Streptosporangium sp. NBC_01755: one gene and its partners. The protein of the gene in region 2 binds, or shares a complex with, the protein of the main gene of each other region. Links are inferred from orthologs where the notes say so. Each region holds a gene or a part of one and is shown on either strand. Other genes may lie near its edges.

Evidence for each region.
Region 1: OG884_RS29265 (region 2) and rny share a complex: the UniProt entries of both Bacillus subtilis proteins name them as parts of the possible RNA degradosome complex. The link is inferred for Streptosporangium sp. NBC_01755 from one-to-one orthologs.
Region 3: OG884_RS29265 (region 2) and OG884_RS26010 share a complex: the UniProt entries of both Bacillus subtilis proteins name them as parts of the possible RNA degradosome complex. The link is inferred for Streptosporangium sp. NBC_01755 from one-to-one orthologs.

What each region holds. Positions count from the first base shown.
Region 1 is NZ_CP109131.1:5,525,387-5,533,047, forward strand. What follows is about bases 2,011-4,929. They hold rny (ribonuclease Y), read left to right. Parts: upstream 2,011-2,624; coding sequence 2,625-4,235; downstream 4,236-4,929. Other genes in these bases: recX (recombination regulator RecX), read left to right, coding at 2,011-2,340; OG884_RS26305 (S9 family peptidase), read right to left, coding at 4,324-4,929. Outside these bases: OG884_RS26285 (hypothetical protein), read right to left, coding at 1-49; recombinase RecA, read left to right, coding at 375-1,505; more of recX, read left to right, coding at 1,525-2,010; more of OG884_RS26305, read right to left, coding at 4,930-6,201; OG884_RS26310 (amino acid ABC transporter permease), read right to left, coding at 6,454-7,422; OG884_RS26315 (amino acid ABC transporter permease), read right to left, coding at 7,419-7,661. UniProt on the Bacillus subtilis protein: Endoribonuclease that initiates mRNA decay. Initiates the decay of all SAM-dependent riboswitches, such as yitJ riboswitch. Involved in processing of the gapA operon mRNA, it cleaves between cggR and gapA.
Region 2 is NZ_CP109131.1:6,144,095-6,151,591, forward strand. Bases 2,858-5,612 are described here. They hold OG884_RS29265 (6-phosphofructokinase), read left to right. Parts: upstream 2,858-3,599; coding sequence 3,600-4,625; downstream 4,626-5,612. Other genes in these bases: OG884_RS29260 (lactonase family protein), read left to right, coding at 2,858-3,175; OG884_RS29270 (MHYT domain-containing protein), read right to left, coding at 4,780-5,612. Outside these bases: OG884_RS29245 (P-loop NTPase fold protein), read right to left, coding at 1-294; OG884_RS29250 (alkaline phosphatase PhoX), read left to right, coding at 494-1,627; OG884_RS37680 (hypothetical protein), read right to left, coding at 1,550-1,822; more of OG884_RS29260, read left to right, coding at 2,228-2,857; more of OG884_RS29270, read right to left, coding at 5,613-5,637; MacS family sensor histidine kinase, read left to right, coding at 5,715-6,824; OG884_RS29280 (response regulator transcription factor), read left to right, coding at 6,926-7,497. UniProt on the Bacillus subtilis protein: Catalyzes the phosphorylation of D-fructose 6-phosphate to fructose 1,6-bisphosphate by ATP, the first committing step of glycolysis.
Region 3 is NZ_CP109131.1:5,462,627-5,470,347, forward strand. The notes cover bases 3,263-6,241. They hold OG884_RS26010 (polyribonucleotide nucleotidyltransferase), read left to right. Parts: upstream 3,263-3,573; coding sequence 3,574-5,910; downstream 5,911-6,241. Other genes in these bases: OG884_RS26015 (M16 family metallopeptidase), read left to right, coding at 5,910-6,241. In the rest of the region: OG884_RS25990 (ABC transporter ATP-binding protein), read left to right, coding at 1-644; OG884_RS25995 (ABC transporter ATP-binding protein), read left to right, coding at 652-1,668; OG884_RS26000 (bifunctional riboflavin kinase/FAD synthetase), read left to right, coding at 1,701-2,654; rpsO (30S ribosomal protein S15), read left to right, coding at 2,986-3,255; more of OG884_RS26015, read left to right, coding at 6,242-7,223; dapB (4-hydroxy-tetrahydrodipicolinate reductase), read left to right, coding at 7,468-7,721. UniProt on the Bacillus subtilis protein: Involved in mRNA degradation. Catalyzes the phosphorolysis of single-stranded polyribonucleotides processively in the 3'- to 5'-direction. Necessary for competence development in Bacillus subtilis.

The DNA of each region.
Region 1 (7,661 bases), 620 kb from region 2 along the record:
CCAGGGAGTCGAGATGGGCTAGGCGTTGCTGCGTGAACGTGTTGGGCACGTCGGACACCTCGGGTCGTTTCCCCTCAGGATCACCCCAGGTCAGCCTGGTTGCAACAGGCTCAGGGCAATTATCGGAAATGTCGCCTCCCGGATGGGGTGGCGCTCCTCGCGGCCACGGCCCCTTCATCTGTACCCGGCCACGCGGGAGAGTTCCGCGGCGGATCACGGTTCCTGGAACGCGTGGCGCCAACAGGCCACGATCGAACAGTCGTTCGGCTATATTGAACGGGCCGTCACTCCTGGCGTGCCCTCCCGAAATTGTCGGCGGCACCCCGTAGCTTTCTGGCAACCGATCCAACCCGCGACCCTCCAGGGGGGCTCCCATGGCAGCTAACGACCGCGAGAAGGCGCTCGAGACCGCGCTCGCTCAGATCGAGCGGCAGTTCGGCAAGGGCTCCATCATGCGCCTGGGCGACGAGACCCGGGCGCCCATCGAGGTGATCCCCACCGGCTCCATCGCGCTCGACGTGGCCCTCGGCATCGGGGGCTTCCCGCGTGGCCGCATCGTCGAGGTCTACGGTCCCGAGTCCTCGGGCAAGACCACGGTCGCCCTGCACGCGGTGGCCAACGCCCAGCGCGGTGGCGGCATCGCCGCGTTCATCGACGCCGAGCACGCGCTCGACCCGGAGTACGCCCAGAAGCTGGGCGTCGACACCGACGCGCTGCTCGTCTCCCAGCCCGACACCGGCGAGCAGGCGCTGGAGATCGCCGACATGCTGATCCGGTCCGGCGCCGTCGACCTGCTGGTCATCGACTCGGTCGCGGCCCTGGTGCCCAAGGCCGAGATCGAGGGTGAGATGGGCGACAGCCACGTCGGCCTCCAGGCACGCCTGATGTCCCAGGCGCTGCGCAAGGTCGCGGGCGCGCTCAACAACACCGGCACCACCGCGATCTTCATCAACCAGCTCCGTGAGAAGATCGGCGTCATGTTCGGCTCGCCCGAGACCACGACCGGTGGAAAGGCGCTGAAGTTCTACGCCTCGGTGCGTCTCGACATCCGCCGCATCGAGACGCTGAAGGACGGCACCGAGGCGGTCGGCAACCGCACCCGGGTGAAGGTCGTCAAGAACAAGATGGCCCCGCCCTTCCGGGTGGCCGACTTCGACATCCTCTACGGCGTCGGCATCTCCCGCGAGGGCGGCCTGATCGACATGGGCGTGGAGCACGGCTTCGTCCGCAAGTCCGGAGCCTGGTACACCTACGAGGGGGACCAACTCGGCCAGGGCAAGGAGAACGCGCGAAACTTCCTCAAGAACCACCCGGACATGGCGAACGAGATCGAGAAGAAGATCAAGGAGAAGCTCGGCGTCGGCCCGCGCGTCGACAGCCCGGCCACTCCGCCGCCCGCCGCTCCTGCGACCGCGGCGTCCGGCCGTGCTTCCGGCTCGGCTCCGGCAGCCGCCGCGTCCGGTCGCGGTTCCAAGGCGGCCACCCCCAAGCCGGGTGACGCCTGATTCGGGCTGACCGCTGATGATGGGAGCCGATCTCGGTCCGGCGGGCGAACTCGGGCCGAGAGACTGGGGCGCCTGGCCCGACGAGCCTCGGACCGACTCGCCGGGCAGGAGTGGGCGCGGGCGAGGTGATGGTGCCCCCGCTCCCGAGGGGGGACTTCAGGGGGAGGGCGCAGGCTCCGTCGGTGGCGAGCCGCGAAGCCGGAAGGGACGTGGCTCCCGGCGTGGTGAGCGGCGGTCCGGGGGTGATTCCCCGGGTGCCTTTCCTGAGGGCCTCCTTCCTGACGGACCGGCCGAGGGCTCTCCCGCGAGCCGGGGAGCCGGGGCCGATCCGCAGGCGGTGGCGCGGGCGATCTGCCTGCGGTTGTTGACGATGGCACCGCGCACCCGAGCCCAGCTCGCGGAGGCGCTGCGCAAGCGTGAGGTGCCCCAGGAGGCGGCGGACGCCGTGCTGGAGCGCTTCTCCGAGGTCGGGCTCATCGACGATGAGGCGTTCGCCGCGGCATGGGTGAGCTCCCGCCATGCCGGGCGGGGGCTTGCCAGAAAGGCCCTTGCCTCCGAGCTCCGGCACCGGGGGGTGGATGAGGAGACCGTGAAGGACGCGGTGGAGCAGCTCGACCCCGAGCAGGAGGCGGAGACCGCCCGTCGCCTTGTGCGGCGCAAGCTCTCCTCGACTCGCGGCCTGGACCCTGCGGTCAGGACTCGTAGGCTGGCCGGCCTGCTCGCCCGGAAGGGGTACGGTCCTGGCCTGGCGTTTCGCGTGATCCGCGAAGTGCTGGAGGATGATGAGGTAGAAACAACGTCATTCCTGGAAGATTCGGGTTATCCCCTCGACTAGTTCAAGTGGTCTGACACTAGGTCTTTGCTTGCTCGTTACCTCTCTGACGCTTAATCTCAACGGCAGTGAGGAGTTACTCCGCGCAGTGCGGATTGTCATAGCGGTGTAGTACGGACAAGCAGGCTTGGCGGATTAGGGCGGGACAACGGGCCGGCGGGAAAAGCCGGTAAGTGATCCCTCTGGGTTCACTTCTGTCCCGACAGCGCCGTCTCTTGAGCTTTCCGTGCCGTGCGTGTGACCCCTCGTGTGCCTGATATTTGCGACGCGAGGAAGGTGGGGCGCGCATGGATCCGGTCGTGGTCGTCATGTTGGCAGTGGCGGTTGTGGCTCTCGCCTTGATGACAGCCGTGCTGGTCGTGTTGCTGCGTCGCATCGGGGGAGCCGGGCCGAAGGGCCTCACCCCGGAGCAGGAGGCCGAGGTTTCGGCTCAGCTGGAGGAGGCCAGGCGTGAGGCCGCCGGTATCCGGGCGAAGGCCCAGGACGACGCCGGAGAGCTTCTGCGCAAATCGGAGGCGGCGGTCGAGGCGGCGACCGAGATGCGCAAGGAGGCCGAGGCCGAGGGCAAGGTGCTGAAATACGAGCTCAAGGAGCTCCGGGCAGACCTCGAACGCAGGGAGAACCGGCTGGCCGAGCGGGAGCAGCGCCTCGACGATGAGGCCAGGCGCCAGGCCGACCGGGCACGCAAGCTCGCCGAGACGGAGACCGAGCTGGCCGACCGACGCGAGGATCTCGAACGGGTGGCCGAGGAGCGCAAGGCCATCCTGGAACGGGTGTCCGGGCTCACCGGCGACCAGGCCAGAACCGAGCTGGTCCGGGAGATCGAGAACCAGGCCAAGCGCGAGGCCGCGCTGATCGTCAGGGAGATCGAGGGCGAGGCCCGCAAGGAGGGCGAGAAGCGCGCCACCAAGATCGTCACATTGGCGGTTCAGCGGGTGGCCACCGAGCAGACCGCCGAGTCCGTCGTGAGCGTCCTGCACCTGCCGGGTGACGAGATGAAGGGGCGCATCATCGGCCGCGAAGGTCGTAACATTCGTGCCTTCGAGTCGACCACCGGAGTCAACCTGATCATCGACGACACGCCGGAAGCCGTGTTGCTGTCGTGCTTCGACCCGGTCCGCCGCGAGACCGCGCGGCTGACTCTGGAGAAACTCGTCCTCGACGGCCGCATCCATCCGCAGCGCATCGAGGAGGCCCACGAGCGCAGCAAGGCCGAGGTCCAGGAGCTGTGCGTGCGGGCGGGTGAGGACGCCCTGGTGGAGCTCGCCATCACCGACATGCACCCTGAGCTGGTCACCCTCCTCGGCCAGCTCCGCTACCGCACCTCCTACGGCCAGAACGTGCTCGGGCACCTCATCGAGTCCGCCCACATCGCCGGCATCATGGCGGCCGAGCTGCGGCTCGACACGACGTTGCTCAAGCGCTGCACGCTCCTGCACGACATCGGCAAGGCCCTCACCCACGAGGTCGAGGGAAGCCACGCGCTCATCGGCGCCGAGATCGCCAGACGGTACGGCGAGCACGAGGACGTCGTCCACGCCATCGAGGCCCACCACAACGAGGTCGAGGTCAAGACCGTCGAAGCCGTCCTCACCCAGGCCGCCGACGCGATCAGCGGCGGACGCCCGGGCGCCCGCCGAGAGTCACTGGAGGCCTACGTCAAGCGCCTGGAGCGCCTGGAGGAGATCGCCACCTCCTACGAGGGGGTCGAGAAGGTCTTCGCCATGCAGGCGGGCCGTGAGATCAGGGTCATGGTCAAGCCGGGAGCGGTCGACGACATCCAGGCTCAGGTGATCGCCCGCGATGTCGCCAAGCAGGTCGAGGAGGAGCTCACCTACCCCGGTCAGATCCGCATCACGGTCGTCCGTGAGTCCCGGGCCACCGAGTTCGCCCGCTGACCGGCCCGACACCTGAAAGTCGCCCGCCGGACGGACAGGTGCGCGGGTGGGGAGCGGGGAGCCGTGAGGCGAGCTTTCGGGTGAGCGCTCAGACGTGGAAGATCTGCTGGTAGAAGGCGAGCTCGGTGGCCAGTGCCGCGCTGCGGGTCTCGGCGCGGCGGAAGCCGTGGGCCTCGCCCTCGAACGTGAGGTAGGTGCAGGGAACGCCACGTTCGGCGAGGGCGTCGACGAAGACCTGCGACTGCTCGGGGGGGACCACGGGGTCGGACAGGCCCTGCAGGAGCAGCATCGGGCAGCTCACCCCCGCCACCTGGCCGATGGGCTCACGCGAAGCGTACAGAACAGGGTCTTCCGGGCCGATCAGCCACTCGATGTAGCGTGACTCGAAGTCGTGGGTGGTCGCACTGAACGTGGCGAGCGAGCTTATGCCGTAGTAGGAGACGCCCCCGGCGAACGCGTCGGACGTGCAGCAGGCCGCCATGACCGTCCAGCCGCCCGCGCTGCCGCCCCGGATCGCGATCCGCGCAGGGTCGGCCAGCCCTTCCGCGGCCAGCCATTCGGCCGCGGCGATCGAGTCCTCGACGTCGACCACGCCCCACTGGCCGCGCAGCCGCTCGCGGTAGGCGCGGCCGTAGCCGGTGGAACCGCCGTAGTTGACGTCGATCACTCCGATGCCCCTGCTGGTGAAGAACGCCTTCTCCAGGTCGAGCGCTCCGGCGCTGTGTCCCGTCGGCCCGCCGTGCACGAACACGACGTACGGCGGGGGGCCCTCGCCACGTGCCGAGGGGTTGGACGGCGGGTAGAGGAACGCGTGCACCTCGCGCCCGAATCGGCTCTCGAACCTCACGGTTCTGGGGAGCGGCAGGTAGGCGGTGTCGGGCAGCCCGTTGACGTCCCCGCGCAACTCCTGCGCCCTGCCGGTCACGGTGTCGACCCGGACGATCGAGCGGGGCAGCACCGGGCCGTACCCGATACCGACCAGGGCGTGCCCGTCGGTGGCCAGCACCGGATCCCAGCCGTCGTAGGGCACGTCCAGGTCGCTCAGCACACCGCTGTCGGGGTCGAAGACGCCCAGCCTCAGGTCGCCCAGCCCGTGCAGGACCGCGAGGCTGCCGTCGGCCATCGGCGCGTACGGTATCGCGCCGAGCTGCCACAGCGGGCCCGCGAACTCCTCCTCCATCGGGTAGAGCGCCCTGGTTGAGGTGCCGTACATCCCGACCAGGTAGAGGTTCCACCAGCCCGACCAGTCGGAGATCACGTAGAGGTGCCGCTCGTCACGCCACTGTGGGGCGAGCACCGACTCGGAGATGCCGCCCTTGACCTTCCAGGAGGTGCCGTCGGCCAGCCGGCAGACCCGCAGTTCGGTGCCGTTCCACGGCATCTGCGGATGGTTCCAGCAGATGAAGGCCAGGTGCTCGCCGTCGGGGGAGATGGCGGGGGAGGCGTAGAAGTCGTGCCCGCCGATCCGCTCGCGGGGCGCGTCCTCGCCGGAGAGGGGGATGGACACGATCGACCGGCTCACCTCGCCGTCGTCGTGGCGTTCCCTGACGCACCAGACCTGGCCGTCGTGGACGAGAAGGTCCGCGTAGCGCAGGTCCGTGGGCTGCTCGGGCTCAGGTGTGAGCGGCCGTGGCTCGCCGCCGGTGGGCAGCAGGTAGAGCCGCTGGTCTGCGAAGTTCGTGAACACCACGCCCTCGCCGGGCACCACCGCGTACGACCGGCCGCCGTACTCGTGAACCCTGGTTCTGGCGCTCCACGGCGCGCTCAGCAACTCGCGCTGCGCACCGTCTGGAGTTCTGTGCACGATGGTGGTCCGCCCGCCCTCGGCGGGACGGTCCTCGGTCCACCAGACCTCTTCGCCGAGCACCGTCGGGAACCCGAGGCGCAGCCCGGAACGGGCGACGTCGGACGTGGAGATCGGCGAGGGCCAGGTGGCGTACGGCAGGACGGCCTGCTCGGGGGACATGGCGCAATCCTGCCCGATAACCCGCTCCGTGTCGCCGGTATCACGCTCGCGTCACCAGAGATATGCCATCGCCAGTCGGCGCGGGCCGCAGGATCGGGAGGAATGAGCGGGAGAGAGGTAGTTGATCTGACCTTTTCCATAAGTCGGCCTTCGGGTGTTTTCACCGTTGGTGGGACCGTCACCTGCCTCGAGGCCCGGCATGAAAGAGGGCGGCCACCGGACCCCGGTGACCGCCCCCGATCGCTGTGGTGTCTACGGTTTCGGGTTCCCCTGGCCGACCTCGACCTCGACCTCGACCTCGACCTCGACCGCGGTCGGCGAGCCGGGCCGGGCGATCGGCTGGGCCGCCGTCTTCCTGCTGCGACGGCTCCGCCTCTCCAGCCAGGTGGCGACGGTGCCCACCATCACGTTGATGATGATGTAGATGATCGCGATGACGATCACGGCGGGAATGATGTTGTTGAAGTTGGAGGGCAGCACGCGCGCCCCCGCGTTCAGCAGGTCCTCGAACGACACGATGAAGCCCAGGGCGGTGTCCTTCAGCAACACCACCAGCTGCGCGACGATCGCCGGCATCATGACGGTGACCGCCTGCGGGAGCATGATCATCCGCATCACCTGACCAGGACGCAGGCCGACCGCCAGCGCGGCCTCCCGCTGTCCCCGGGGGATGGACAGGATGCCCGCCCGTACGATCTCCGCCAGCACCGAGCCGTTGTACAGGACCAGGCCGACGACCACCGCGGCGAACGGCGTCACGGTGAGCCCGAAGACCGCGCTCCCGCCGAACATCACCGCGAAGATCATGATCAGTAGCGGGATCGCCCTGAAGAACTCGACGACCGCACCCGCTGCCAGGCGGATCCAGGTCCGTTCCGAGAGCCGGCCGATGCCGAAGACGAATCCGAACGGCACCGCGATCACGGCGGCGACCGCGGCCGCGCTGAGCGTGTTCAGCAGGCCGGGCAGGATCAGGTTGAGCCACACGTCGCCGCGGAGGAACGGCGTCCACATCTCGGCGCTGAGCTGGTTCTTCTCGTCGAGCTTGGTCACCAACACGTACACCGCGAACAGCGTGACACCGATGACCAGCACGGTGAGCACGTTGTTGCGGATCCGGGCCTTGGGGCCGGGAATGTCGTACAGGACGCTGACGCGCTCGGAGCTCTCGGCACGCCCGCGCGCCGGGCGCCGCTCGCGTTCGGTGGTCACCGCGGTCATCGGACCACCGCCAGGCGCTTGGCGAGCCAGCCGAACAGCAGCCCGGTCGGCAGGGTCAGGATCAGGAAGCCCAGAGCGAACCCGGCGAAGATCTGCACGACCGCGTCGCCGTGCGCCTCGAAGAGCGTCTTCATCGTCAGGGACGCCTCACCGACCCCGATGGCGGCGGCGATCGTGGTGTTCTTGGTCAGCGCGATCAGGATGCTGCCCAGCGGGGCGATCACCGCGCGGAACGCCTG
Region 2 (7,497 bases):
GTCGACCGTGAACCCCTCGGCGCGCAGCGCGCTCGCCAGGCGCGCGTCCGGCCGCTCGGTGTGCGGCCCGGCGGCAGGGGGGCCCGAAGAGGGGGCCTGCCGAGGCGGCGGCCCGGCCCGACCCCGGTCGTGCGGCGGATAGGGGTGCCGGACGGGGACCTGAAGCGGGCCGGAGGGCAGCGGCGGGGGCGCGGTCGCGGTCGCGGGGGAGTCAAGGAAGACGAGAGCTCGGCGGGTGCCCACCCGGGGCGCGGTCTCGAAGACTGGATTCGCGAACGCGAGTCCCTCGCTCAACGGTCCTCCTGATCCGACGGCGGTGAGGATTCCACTGTGAACGCGTCCGGTGGGACAGATGGCGATCTTGGTGATAGGCCGACCTGGTTTGACGGATGTTTGTTCTCGGATTTGCGCAATGTTTGCGTCCGTGGAGTCTCGGCGTTCATGTGAGCTTGATCGGCTTGCGGCATACCGTGAGGGACGAGGAGGAGGGGACATGCTTCGCCGTACGTTCGTACGCACCGGAGGTCTGGCCGCCGGCGCGGTTCTCGCGGGCTCGCTCTGGCAGGGGGCCGCCGGCGCCGTCACGTCGCGTTTCGCGGGCCCCTACGGACCGCTCGGCGAGCCCGACTCCAACGGGGTGGCGTTGCCCGAGGGGTTCACCAGCCGGATCGTCGCCCGCACCGGCCGCAGGGTCGGCGGGACGCTCTGGCACCCGGCACCGGACGGCGGCGCGTGCTTTCCCGACCGTGACGGCTGGATCTACGTGTCCAACTCGGAGATCCCGCTGCTCGGCGGGGCGTCGGCCATCAGGTTCGGGCCGCAGGGAGCCGTCGTCGGCGCCTACCGCATCCTGTCGGGCACCGACCTCAACTGCGCGGGTGGCCGCACCCCGTGGAACTCCTGGCTGTCGTGCGAGGAGATCTTCCGCGGCCGGGTCTTCGAGTGCGACCCCTACGGCGCGCGGGCCGCGATGCCGCGCCTTGCCATGGGCCGCTTCAAACACGAGGCCGCGGCCTGTGACCCGGATCGGCGGGTGGTCTACCTGACCGAGGACGAGCCCGACGGCTGCTTCTACCGGTTCCGGCCGACCTACTGGGGCGACCTGACGACAGGCACCCTGGAGGTGCTCTGCACCGAGTCCGGCTCGGGTGCGGTGACCTGGCGGCGGGTGCCCGACCCCGGCGCGCTGCTGAAGGCCACCCGGGAGCAGGTCGCCGGCGCCCGGCGCTTCTCGGGCGGGGAGGGCTGCCACTACGCGGACGGCGTGTGCTTCTTCACCACCAAGGGCGACAACCGGGTGTGGGCGTACGACACGGAGAACGAGCACCTGGGCGTCGTCTACGACACCGACGCCCCGTCGGCCGGTGTCGACAACATCACCGGCACCTCGTCCGGCGACCTCTACGTCGCCGAGGACGGCGGTGACATGGAGATCAACCTGATCACCCCCGGGCGGGTCGTCACCCCTGTCCTGCGGATCGCGGGCCACCCCAGGTCGGAGATCACCGGACCCGCCTTCTCACCGGGCGGCGACCGCCTCTACTTCTCCTCACAGCGCGGCGCCCGCGGCGATGCCGCCGGCACCGACGGCGTCACCTACGAGGTCACCGGCCCCTTCCGCCGCTGAGCGACGCGACCTGTTTGACCACCTCGGTCGACTCCTCGTGTAACTCGGCGAGTCGCCGGGGGAGTGGGCCGGCTCCGTGGCGGTCGACAGGTAGTCCGTGAGCAGGGACTTGAGCTCGGCGGTCAGTTCTGCCGCGCGTTCCGGGGGTCCCGCCGCGACCAGCGGGAGCACCGCCTTGATGACGGCCAGCATCATGGTGGCGATCAGCAGGCGCCGGTTCTCGTCGAGGTGGGGGGGCGCGTACGGCGAGGACCTCGGCGACGCGCCGGGAGAGGCCCCGGTGGAGCCGCTCGGCCCCCTCCGCCGGCCGGTCGCCGGTGGCGGAGCCGTGCAGCAGGGCCCAGTAGGCGGGGCGGGAGGCCTTGTAGGCCACGATCTCGTCCACCACCTGGTTGATCAGGTCGGCCGTGGGCATCCGGATGACGTCGCCGGTGAGCCTGGCCTCCCAGTGCGCGCTCCGCCCAGACTGAGTCAACGAAGTGGAGAGAGGTTTTTCGAGGCGGGCGGCTGTGAGATCACCGGTTAACTGCGCTAACTTCGCATTTTGCCTTGGAACGGACAATGAGCTGGGGCGGCGCGTGCCGCGCCCGTGGCGGGAGCATGATGGCTGAGGTCGCGTACATCGGTGGATACACCCCGGACACCGAAGGGTCCGGGCCGGGAATCACCCTGGTGGAGCTGGGGAGTCTCGCACGGCTCGGGGAGACGCCCGCCTCCGGGCCGTCGTTCCTCGCCGTCCACCCCGCCCTCCCGGTCCTGTACGCGGTGGGGGAGGCCGAGCGCGGCACGGTAGGCGTCTTCGCCCGCGCCGGCGACGGCACGCTGAGCCCGCTCGCGCAGCGGCCCAGCGAGGGATCGGCCCCCTGCCACCTGGCGGTGGATCCCACCGGTACGCGCCTGGCGGTGGCCAACTACGGCGACGGCACCCTCAGCGTGCACGGCATCGACGGATCCGGCCTGCTGACCGACGTGTGGATCTTCCCCTACCGTGCGGGGGCCCACGCCCACCAGGCGGTCTTCGGCCCCGACGGCGTGCTGTACGTGAGCGACCTGGGCGCCGACGAGGTCCGTCGCTACCTGGTCGGGGACGAGGTGGTCCCACACCCGGAGGGGCCGGTACGGCTCGCGCCCGGCATGGGCCCCCGGCACATGGCCAGGGCGGGCGGCCACTGGTACGTGGCGGGAGAGCTGGACGGCACCGTGCGCGCCTACGACGACGAATGGCGCGAGATCCAGGTCGCCCCGGCCGGCGGGGGCGGGGGGCGGAACCAGCCCTCACACCTGGAGGTCAGCGGCGGGCTCGTCTACGTCGCCAACCGAGGCCCCGACACGATCTCGGTCTTCGCCGGTCCCCAGCTGAAGCCGGTCGCGGAGGTCGCCTGCGGCGGCGTCTGGCCGAGGCACTTCGCCATCGCCGACGGCCGCATGTACGTGGCCAACCAGCACTCGGGCACCGTCGCCGTGCTCCCGCTGAAGGACGGCGTCCCGCGGCCCGCGGGGGAGGTCTTCGCCGTCGGTACCCCGTCCTGCGTGCTGCCTCTGCCCTGAGGCGTCCGCCGGTGCCCTGAGGCGTCCGCCGGTGCCCTGAGGCGTCCGCCGGTGCGCTGAGGTGCCCGCCGGTGCCCTGAGGTGCCCGCCGGAGGTGGGGCCGGCGCTTCCGGCTGGGTATGACTCATGAGATGCCGGACCGTGGTCTCCCCTCCGGGATCCCCGAGGCGCACCCGAGGTGCCCGCGACGTGCGCGACCCGCTCGGGTGCGGACCCCGGGCCAGGCTTCGGGCCCGGTGGGGGCGCTCACATGCCACCTCTCCGTTGATCGCGGGAAGCGGCATGTGAGGACTAATTCCATTTGGTCTAGACCACTGGGGCAACTGACGGCAGAATGCGTTCCATAGGTGGTGGAAATTCCGTCGCCGACCGACCGTGCCATTTAGTCTGATCATCTTGTCTCAGACTCAAATCGGAGGATGCCATGCGTATCGGAGTGCTCACCGGGGGCGGCGACTGCCCCGGCCTGAACGCCGTTATCCGCGCTGTCGTGCGTAAGGGAGTGGGCGTCCACGGGCATGAGTTCGTCGGGTTCCGCGACGGCTGGCGGGGTCCTCTTGAGGGCGACACCATGCCGTTGGACATCGAGGCCGTGCGCGGCATCCTGCCGCGCGGCGGGACGATCCTGGGCTCGTCGCGGACCAACCCGATCAAGATCGACGGTGGCGTTGAGAAGATCAAGGAGAACCTGGCGAAGGGCGGGATCGACGCGCTGATCGCGATCGGCGGCGAGGACACCCTCGGCGTGGCCAAGCAGCTCTTCGACAAGGGGGTGAAGGTCGTCGGCGTGCCCAAGACGATCGACAACGACCTCAACGCCACCGACTACACCTTCGGCTTCGACACGGCGGTCAACATCGCCGTCGAGGCGATCGACCGCCTGCACACCACCGCCGAGTCCCACCACCGCGCGCTGATCTGCGAGGTCATGGGCCGCCACGCGGGCTGGATCGCCCTGCACGCCGGCATGGCGGGCGGCGCCAACGTCATCCTCATCCCGGAGAAGCCCTTCGACATCGACCGGGTCTGCGCCTATGTCGAGTCCCGCTTCAAGACGAAGTACGCGCCGATAATCGTGGTCGCGGAGGGCGCGCACCCGATCGAGGGCCAGATGGCGCTGCAGGCGGGCGAACTCGACGCCTTCGGCCACGTGAGGCTCGGCGGCATCGGCGAGAACCTCGCCAGCGAGATCGAGAAGCGCACCGGCAAGGAGGCCCGCACCACGGTGCTCGGCCACATCCAGCGCGGCGGCACTCCCACGGCCTTCGACCGGGTGCTGGCCACCCGGTTCGGCCTGCAGGCCATCGACGCGGTGCAGGACGGCGACTTCGGCAAGATGGTCGCACTCCGGGGCACCGACATCGTGAGGGTGGGCCTTGACGAGGCCACCGAGGAGCTGAAGACCGTGCCGGCCGGCCGCTACGAGGAGGCCGAGGTCTTCTTCGGCTGAGATGTCCCCGCGGGCGCCTGCGGGGAGTCACCTTCTGCAAGCGTTCTGCAAGCGGCCGGCCCTAGCCTCCCGATCGGGCGGCCGGCCGCCCGCGATTCCCCTCCATGTACGGCCTGTGCCCTGAACGAGCGGCCCAGCGGGCGCAGGCCGTACATCATCGCTCGTGGGAGTCGAACAGGGACGGGCCCCTCGGCGCCGGACCGCTGGGCGGTGTGGGCGGCTCGTGGAGCCGGGCCTCGGTGCGGCGCTTCTCCAGCCTGGCCAGCATGGCGGCGTCGTTGTCCAGCTCCGGCTGCGACGGAGACAGGATGACGGTCAGCAGCAGGGTGAGGGTCAGCAGGCCCAGCACGGCCAGCGTGGGCAGCATGAAGTCGACGCCCCTGGCCCCTCCGAGCGGCGCCGGCGAGAGCCGAGGCCGTACCTCGAGCGCGAACATGCCGACGTAGTGCATGCCGCAGACCGCCAGGGCCATGATCATCGCGGCGCCGCCGGTGGCGAGCACGCCACTGACCCGCAGGCTGAACCAGAGCGCCACGATGGAGGCGGCGATGGCGATCAGGACCGAGAGCCCGACCAGCACCGGATCGTAGGAGAGGTGGGCCGGCATGTTCATCGCGAACATGCCGATGTAGTGCATGCCCGCCACGCCGAGACCGGTGAGCACGCCGCCGAACACGAGCGGCAGGAATCTTTCGCCCCGGTAGGAGACCAGGAGCAGTCCCGCGCCCACGACGACGACCGCCAGGATCGCCGAGCCGACCGTCAGCGGTACGTCATAGCGGATCTGGCCGCCGCCGATGGAGAAGCCCATCATGGCGACGAAGTGCATGACCCAGATGCCGGTGCCACCGATGGACAGTGCCCCGCCCGCCAGCCAGCGGGCCCGTGCCGCGCCCACCGTCGCCTGGGCTTTGGCGGTGAGCAGGAGACCGAGCATGCATCCGATGCTCGACATGACGTAGGCCAGCACGGGAGTGAGAAGGCCATAGGAAAAGTGATCTACGTGGGACATGTTCCCGTTTTTCGTTAGAGAGAAATCGGTGGATTATTGCAGATAGCCCCTCTCTTACCGGGCGGTAGGGTCGGCGCGTGACGGGAATCGAGGGTCCGTTCTGGCGGGCGGTCGCGGTGTTTCGCGTCGCATCCCTCGCGTACGCGGCGGTTCTGCTCATCCGTGCCGGGGGGTACGCCCACCCGGCGATCGGCTGGCTGGTGATCGGCGTCATGGCGCTGTGGACCGCGGGGACGATCTTCGCCTACTCCGTCGAGGAGCTCCGCGGCCGGCCGCTGCTCGCCGCCGACATGCTCGTGACCGTGGGCTGCCTGCTCGCCACCCCGGCGGTGCAGGGCGCCTACCAGGAGGGCAGCCTGCCGATCACCGGCACCTGGATGGGCGGCGCGGTGCTCGCCTGGGGCGTGTACGGCGGGCGGCGGCTGGGGGCCGTGGCCGCGCTGATCGTCTCGCTGGCCGACCTGCGGCTGCACGGTGTTCCCGGGGGCGACTTCGAGACGCTGCCGATCAACGGCACCGTCCTGCTCTTCCTCGCCGGGACCGTCGTCGGGCACGTGGCCCGGCTGGCCAGGAAGGCCGAGGAGCGCATGCAGCAGGCGATCGAGCTGGAGGCCGCCGGTCGGGAGCGAGAGCGGCTCGCCCGGGGAATCCACGACTCGGTGCTCCAGGTGCTCGCGCTGGTTCAGCGGCGCGGGCAGGAGATCGGCGGTGAGGCGGCCGAACTGGGCAGGCTCGCGGGCGAGCAGGAGGCCGCCCTGCGCGAGCTGGTCAGGATCTCACCCGAGGCACCCGCCGCCGGCGCCGCGGACCTGTGTGCCCTGCTGCACAGGTACGGCTCGGCCACGGTCACCGTCTCGGCCCCGGCGACCCCGCTGATCCTGCCCGCGGCCACCGCGGCGGAGATGGCCGCCGCGGTCGGGGCCGCCCTGGACAACGTCGCCCGCCACTGTGGGGCGCGGGCACCCGCGTGGGTTTTCGCCGAGAGCGACGACGGACTGATCACCGTGACCGTCAGGGACGAGGGGCCGGGTATGGCACCCGGACGCCTGGAGGAGGCCGCCGCCGCCGGGCGGCTCGGCGTCGCGCAGTCCATCCGGGGCCGTGTCGCGGAGCTTGGCGGCACGGTCACGGTGATCTCCCATCCCGGCCGGGGCACCGAGATCGAGATGTCGGTGCCGATCGGCTAGAGGGCGTTTCGCGGCCGCCGTGGTGGGCGGTGCGGGCCTACCGGCCCGGAGGTGGGCCTACCGGCCCGGAGGTGCGGGCCTAAGGTAGGCCAATGCGCGTGATGGTGGTGGACGACCACCCGATGTGGAGGGACGGGGTGGCCAGGGACCTGGCCGAGGCCGGATACGAGGTGGTGGCCGCGGTCGGGGAGGGGCGGCAGGCGGTCCGAGTGGCCGCGGCGGTCCGGCCCGAGCTGGTCGTGCTGGATCTGCAGCTGCCCGACCTGCCGGGGGTGGAGGTGGCCAGGAGGCTGGCCACCTCGGAGCCGCCGCCCAGGGTGCTGGTGCTGTCGGCCAGCGGTGAGCAGGAGGACGTGCTGGAGGCCATCAAGGCGGGAGCCTCCGGATATCTCCTGAAATCCGCGAGCAAAGAGGAGTTCCTCGACGCGGTCCGGCGCACCGCCGGGGGCGACGCGGTGTTCACCCCGGGGCTGGCCGGGCTCGTGCTGGGGGAGTATCGGAGGCTGGCGGCCCGGCCCGCGCCCGAGGCGACGCCCCGCCTGACCGAGCGGGAGACCGAGGTGCTCCGCCTGGTCGCCAAAGGGTTGTCCTACAAGCAGATCGCCGAGCGTCTCGTGCTCTCCCACCGGACCGTGCAGAACCACGTCCAGAACACGCTGAACAAGCTCCAGCT
Region 3 (7,721 bases), 680 kb from region 2 along the record:
TCAAGCTGCTCGACGAGGTCGGCATCCCGGCCCCCGGCAAGCGGGTGGACTCCTACCCGCACGAGTTCTCCGGCGGCATGCGCCAGCGCGTGGTCATCGCCATGGCGCTGTCGTGCAACCCCGGGCTGCTGATCGCCGACGAGCCCACCACCGCGCTCGACGTCACCACCCAGGCGCAGATCCTCGACCTGATGCGCCGCCTGCGCACCGACCACGGCTCGGCGATCGTCATGATCACCCACGACATGGGCGTGGTCTCGGAGATCGCCGACGAGGTCTTGGTCATGTACGGCGGGCGCGCGGTCGAGCGCGGTCCCCGCGGAAAGGTCTTCCACGCCCCCCGCCACCCCTACACCTGGGGCCTGCTCGACTCGGTGCCCCGGGTGGGCGGCCCGCGCGTCCGGCGGCTGCCCACGATCCCGGGCGCCCCCGGCGCCTCGGGCGGCGGCTGCCCCTTCGCCGACCGCTGCGTCCACCGCCACCACGCCTGCGACGAGGTCCCCCCGCTCGTCGGCGTGGCCGGCCACCTCGACGCCTGCCTGCTGCCCCGGGAGGGCAGGGAGCGGATCCGTCGCGGCGACCGCGACGGCCTGGTGGCGTCCCCGGCACGACAGACCGCCCTCGCGGCGGATGAGGAGCGTTGAGCGACCCGTGAACACAACGGACACGACGATGAACGCCCTGCTCAGGGCCACCAACGTGGTCAAGCACTTCAGGGCGCGTGGAGGCCGGGGCGTACAGGCCGTCAACGGGGTCTCGCTGGAGGTCCGCGCCGGGGAGACCCTCGGCGTGGTCGGTGAGTCCGGGTGTGGCAAGTCCACGCTCGGCCGCTGCCTGGTCCGGCTGACCGATGTCACCGCGGGCCGGGTGGAGTTCGACGGGCAGGACATCACCGGCCTGTCCCGGCGCGGCCTCCGCCCGGTCCGCAAGGATTTGCAGCTCGTCTTCCAGGACCCCTACGCCTCGCTCAACCCGCGCCGCACGGCCGGTGACGCCGTCGCGGAGCCGCTCAGGATCCACGGGTACGGCGACGCCGGCGCGATCAGGAACCGGGTCGGTGAGCTGTTCGACCTGGTCGGCCTGGCCAAGAGCCACCTGGACCGCTACCCGCACGAGTTCTCCGGTGGCCAGCGCCAGCGGATCGGCATCGCCAGGGCCATCGCCCTGTCGCCCAAGCTCGTGGTGGCCGACGAGCCGGTCTCCGCGCTCGACGTGTCGGTGCAGGCGCAGGTGCTCAACCTCTTCGCCGATCTCCAGGAGGAGCTCGGGCTCACCTACGTCTTCATCGCGCACGACCTCGGCGTGGTGCGGCACGTGTCGGACCGGATCGCGGTGATGTACCTCGGGGAGATCGTCGAGGTGGCCGAGGCCGAGGCGCTGTACGCCGCCCCCGCCCACCCCTACACCCACGCGCTGCTCTCGGCGGTTCCGGAGATCGACGACGGGTCGGGAGCGCCACGCCGCGAGCGTGTCGTGCTGACCGGCGACGTGCCCAGCCCGATCGACCGGCCCACCGGCTGTTCCTTCCACCCCCGCTGCCCGATCGCCCAGGAGCGGTGCCGTACCGAACGTCCCGCGCCGAGCCTCGTCGGCGGACGTCAGGTGGCCTGTCACTTTCCGATACGCTCCCCGGTTGGAGAGATGACCGGGGAGCATGGCAGGCTTTAGGGGTCGATCCGCTACAAGGGGAAGAGGCTGCGGTGCGAGGTTGGCACGGATTGGACGACGTGCCCGAGAACTGGGGCAGGTCCGTCGTCACGATCGGCGTCTTCGACGGCGTTCACCGCGGGCATCAGCAGATGGTGGCCAGAGCCGTCGCGATGGCCGCGGATCTTGCGGTGCCCTCGGTGGTGGTGACCTTCGACCCGCATCCGGAGGAGGTGGTGCGGCCCGGCACGCATCCTCCGAGGCTGACGACGGCCAGGCACCGCACCGAGCTTCTCGCCGGGCTGGGCGTCGACGCGGTGTGCGTCCTGCCGTTCACGCTGGAGTTCTCCCGGATGAGCCCCGACGAGTTCGTGCAGACCGTGCTCGTCGACCGGTTGCACGCCGCCGGGGTCGTGGTGGGGGAGAACTTCCGCTTCGGCCACAAGGCCTCCGGTGACGTGGAGACACTGCGCACCCTCGGCGAGAAGTACGACTTCGTGGCCGAGGCGGTCCCGCTGGTCAGCGATGGTGAGACGATCTCCTCCACGCTGATCCGCGAGCAGATCACCTCCGGTGACATGGAGGCGGTCAGGCTGACGCTCGGCCGCCCGCACCGGGTCGAGGGCGTGGTGGTCCGCGGCTACCAGCGCGGCCGGCAGCTCGGTTTCCCGACGGCCAACCTGGAGTCGCCGGAGTTCACCGCGATCCCCGCCGACGGCGTCTACGCCGGTTGGCTGCAGGGCGTCGAGACCGGCAACCTGCCCGCCGTGTACGGCGGCGAGCGCTGGCCCGCGGCGATCTCCGTGGGTACCAACCCGACCTTCGAGGGCGTGCCCCGCACCGTCGAGGCGTACGCGCTCGACCGTGACGATCTCGACCTCTACGGTGCGCATGTGGCCGTCGACTTCGGGCCGAGGCTTCGCGGCAACACCAGGTTCGACTCGATCGCGGCGCTCGTCGAGCAGATCCGGGCGGACGTGGACGAGGTACGGCGCCTGACGGGCTGATCTCTCCCGCGCGCTCCTCGCCACAGGGGCCGTATGGCCCGTTCGAGCGCCCGCCGAACCCGCCGTCCCGCTGAACTCGCCGAACCCGTCGTCCCGCCGAGCCACGCGTGGCTCTCGTGAGCCGACACGCCGTCCAGGCGGTCCACGGGGGCCGGATTCATGGGGCTGCCGCATGATGTGCGGGGGCGACGAGGCCGGTGGTAGCCTGGCATGTCAGCTCTGTAACCGTGTTCTCACGATCCCGGCGCTGATCTCGCCACGGCGACTGTAGGCACGCACGGTCGTTCGGGGAGTCGGAACTGCGCGTGCCCGTAGAGGTTCAAGGAGAGAAGTGTCGCTCGACACCGCCGCAAAGAAGCAGATCATCGGTGACTACGCCAAGGGTGAGACCGACACCGGTTCCCCCGAGGTGCAGATCGCGTTGCTGAGCAAGCGCATCAGCGAGCTCACCGAGCACCTGAAGATGCACAAGCACGACCACCACAGCCGTCGCGGTCTGCTGCTGCTCGTCGGCCGCCGCCGCCGGCTGCTGAAGTACCTGCAGAGCAAGGACATCGCGCGCTACCGTTCGCTCATCGAGCGGCTCGGCCTGCGCCGATAGAGTCATGAGGGAGCGGCCTCGCGCCGCTCCCTCATCTCATATGGCTCGGTGTCGGCGCGTCGCGCCATGAAGACGCCGTCCCAGTGAGCAAACTGAATAGCCGAGACAGTGCCCCGCGTCCGCAAGCAAGCGCGCCCCACGGCGTCGGAGGGCCGGTCCTCGGTAGTGGCCCCCGGTCATCTTGGCACAAGCCATACGGAACCGGGCGCTTCGATCGAAGACCGGCGCTGCACCTACGGGGAGCCGGCAAACACGACGAACCAGGCGCGACACGTGCGTCTGGCCGGACGCGGGCGACCGACCCACAAGGAGGTCCCCGTGGAGGGTGTCCACAGCAGCGAAGCCGTTATCGACAACGGCTCATTCGGCACGCGTACCATCCGGTTCGAGACCGGGCGGCTCGCGCGCCAGGCGGCGGGTTCCGCCGTCGTCTACCTCGATGACGACACGATGGTCCTCTCCGCGACCACCGCGTCCAAGAATCCCAAGGAGAACCTCGACTTCTTCCCCCTCACGGTGGACGTCGAGGAGCGAATGTACGCCGCGGGCCGCATTCCCGGCTCGTTCTTCCGGCGTGAGGGCCGTCCCTCCGAGGACGCCATCCTCACCTGCCGCCTGATCGACCGGCCGCTGCGCCCCTCGTTCGTCAAGGGCCTGCGCAACGAGATCCAGGTGGTCGCCACCATCATGGCGCTCCACCCCGAGCACCTGTACGACGTCGTCGCGATCAACGCCGCGTCCCTCTCCACCCAGCTGGCGGGGCTGCCGTTCTCCGGCCCGATCGGCGGCGTCCGCGTCGCGCTGATCGAGGGCCAGTGGGTCGCCTTCCCGACCAACTCCGAGCTGGCGAACGCCACCTTCGACATGGTGGTCGCGGGCCGCGTGCTCGACGACGGCGACGTCGCGATCATGATGGTCGAGGCCGAGTCCACCCGTGACACGCTCAGGCTCGTCGGCGAGGGAGCCGTGGCGCCGACCGAGGAGACCGTGGCGCAGGGCCTGGAGGCTTCCAAGCCGTTCATCAAGGTGCTCTGCGAGGCACAGGCCAAGATCGCGAAGGTCGCCGCCAAGGAGACCGCCGAGTACCCGCTCTTCCTCGACTACCAGGACGACGTCCTGGAGGCCGTGACCGGCGCGGTCAAGAGCGAGCTCGCCGCCGCGCTGACCATCGCGGGCAAGCAGGAGCGCGAGGCCGAGCTCGACCGGGTCAAGGCCCTGGCGCTGGAGAAGGTCGGACCCGACTTCGAGGGCCGCGAGAAGGAGATCGGCGCCGCGTTCCGGTCGCTGACCAAGAAGCTCATGCGTGAGCGCGTCATCGCCGAGGGCGTCCGTATCGACGGCCGCGGCGTCAAGGACATCAGGCAGCTCAGTGCCGAGGTCCACGTCGTGCCCCGGGTGCACGGCTCGGCCCTGTTCGAGCGTGGCGAGACCCAGATCCTGGGCATCACCACCCTCAACATGCTCCGCATGGAGCAGATGATCGACACGCTCAACCCCGAGCGCACCAAGCGCTACATGCACAACTACAACTTCCCGCCCTACTCCACCGGCGAGACCGGCCGGGTGGGCTCTCCCAAGCGGCGCGAGATCGGCCACGGCGCGCTCGCCGAGCGGGCGCTGCTGCCCGTCCTGCCGCTGCGCGAGGAGTTCCCGTACGCGATCCGCCAGGTCTCCGAGGCGCTGGGTTCCAACGGCTCGACCTCCATGGGGTCGGTGTGCGCCTCGACGATGGCGCTGCTCGACGCGGGTGTCCCGCTCAAGGGCATCGTCGCGGGCATCGCGATGGGCCTCATCAACGAGGGCGACCAGTACGTCACGCTGACCGACATCCTCGGGGCCGAGGACGCCATGGGCGACATGGACTTCAAGGTCGCCGGCACCAAGGACGTCATCACCGCGCTCCAGCTCGACACCAAGCTGGACGGCATTCCGGCCTCCGTGCTGGCGGCCGCGCTGAAGCAGGCCAAGGGCGCTCGTCTGGCCATCATCGACGTGATGCAGGAGGCCATCGACTCCCCGGCGGAGATGAACGTCACGGCCCCGCGCATCATCACGATCAAGATCCCGGTGGACAAGATCGGAGAGGTCATCGGCCCGAAGGGCAAGATGATCAACCAGATCCAGGACGACACCGGCGCCGAGATCACCCTCGAGGACGACGGAACCATCTACATCGGCGCCACCGACGGCCCGTCCGCCGAGGCGGCCAGGTCGGCGATCAACGCCATCGCGAACCCGCACATGCCGGAGGTCGGCGAGCGCTACCTGGGCACGGTCGTCAAGATCGCCGCCTTCGGCGCCTTCGTCTCCCTCATGCCGGGCAAGGACGGCCTCCTGCACGTCTCCCAGATCCGCAAGCTGCACGGCGGCAAGCGCATCGAGAACGTCGAGGACGTCATGAACGTCGGCGAGAAGGTCCAGGTGGAGATCGCCGAGATCGACTCGCGCGGCAAGCTCTCCCTGGTGCCCGTCGAGGTCATCGAGAAGGAGGCCGCGGCCAAGGCGGAGGCCGGCGACTCCGACACCTCGGCGGCCCCGCCCGCTGAGGCACCCGCCGACGACCGGCCGCGCGAGGAGCGGCCCCGCCGCACCCGCACCCGCAGCAGCAGTGGTGGTGGCGGCAACCGCGGTGGAGGGGAAGACCGCAACTCGTGATCACCACCACTCTGCACCCCGGCAAGGACGGCGCCGGGGTCGTGAAGCGCACCGTCCTCCCCGGTGGGCTCCGGGTGGTGACCGAGTCCATGCCGACCGTGCGTTCCGTCGCGGTCGGCATGTGGGTCGGCATCGGATCGAGAGACGAGTCCCCCCAGCACATGGGCTCCTCCCACTTCCTTGAGCACCTGCTGTTCAAGGGGACCCCCACACGGGACGCGCTGGAGATCTCCGCGGCCATCGAGGGCATCGGCGGCGAGATCAACGCCTTCACCGCCAAGGAGTACACCTGCTACTACGCGCGGGTCCTCGACGAGGACCTGCGGGTGGCGATCGACGTGCTCGCCGACGTGGTGACCTCCTCGCTCATCACCGACGAGGACGTCGAGGCCGAGCGTGGCGTGATCCTGGAGGAGATCGCCATGCACGACGACGACCCCTCCGACGTGGTGCACGAGCAGTTCTCCACCGAGCTGTACGGCGACACGCCCGTCGGCAGGCCGATCCTCGGCACCGTCGACTCGATCACCGCGGTCACCCGCGACCGGATCGCCGAGTACTACCGGCGCTACTACCTGCCCACCCACACGGTGGTGTCGGTGGCGGGCAACGTCGACCACGAGCAGGTCGTGGCCCTGGTCGCCGCGGCCTACGAGCGGGCGGGGGCACTGGGCGGGGACGCCTCGCCGGTGCCTCCGCGCGTGTCGGGGCCCGGTGTCGAGACCCGCTCGGGTACGCGGGTGGTGCACCGGCCGACCGAGCAGGCCAACCTGGTCCTGGGTACGACCGCGCTGACCCGCACCGACGAGCGCCGCTTCGCGCTCGGCGTGCTCAACGCGGCGCTCGGCGGTGGCATGTCGTCGCGGCTGTTCCAGGAGATCAGGGAGAAGAGGGGCCTCGCCTACTCGGCCTACTCCTACACCTCCGCCCTCGCGGACACCGGCCAGTTCGGCATCTACGTCGGCTGCCTGCCGTCGAAGATCGACGACGTGCTGAAGATCTGCCGCGAGGAGGTGCTCCGCGTGATCGCCGACGGCATCACCGAGGAGGAGATCGTCCGGGGCAAGGGGCAGATGCGCGGCGGTCTCGTGCTCGGCCTGGAGGACACCGGCTCCCGGATGTCCAGGATCGGCAAGGGCGAACTGGTCTTCGACGAGCTGCTCTCGGTCGACGACCTGCTCGGCAGGATCGACGCGGTGACCTCGGAGGAGATCAGCGAGGTCGCGGCGGACGTCCTCAACCGCCCGATGTCCCTCGCGGTCATCGGCCCCTACGACGATGACAAGGACTTCAGCGCGGCCCTGGTCAGCTGACGATCCCGAATGCGAGCGGCCCCGGCGTTCCCCGCCGGGGCCGTCCGCGTCTCCAGGCCCTCTGTCCGGCTCTCCTGTGACCCGGGGGGCCGTGTCCTCCAGGCCCTCTGTCCGGGCCCTTCCCGTGACCTGGGGCACCCGGGGTGGCCCGCGTCTCCAGGCCCTCTGTCCGGCCTTCCCGGGACCCGGGGCCCGGGGTGGTCCGTGACATCCAGGCGGGCTCGTACGGTATAGCCTTGGGGCTGTGATCAGGGTTGGAGTTCTCGGCGCCCGAGGGCGCGTCGGTGTCGAAGTGTGCAAGGCCGTCGAGGCGGCGGACGATCTGGAACTGGTCGCGGCGGTCGACCAGGGCGACCCGATCGAGGAGCTGGAGCGTGCCGAGGTGGTGGTCGACTTCACCCACCCCGACGTCGTCATGGGCAACCTCGAGTGGTGCATCTCCCACGGGGTCCACCCGGTGGTCGGCACCACGGGCTTCGACGCCGGGCGGCTCGCGAC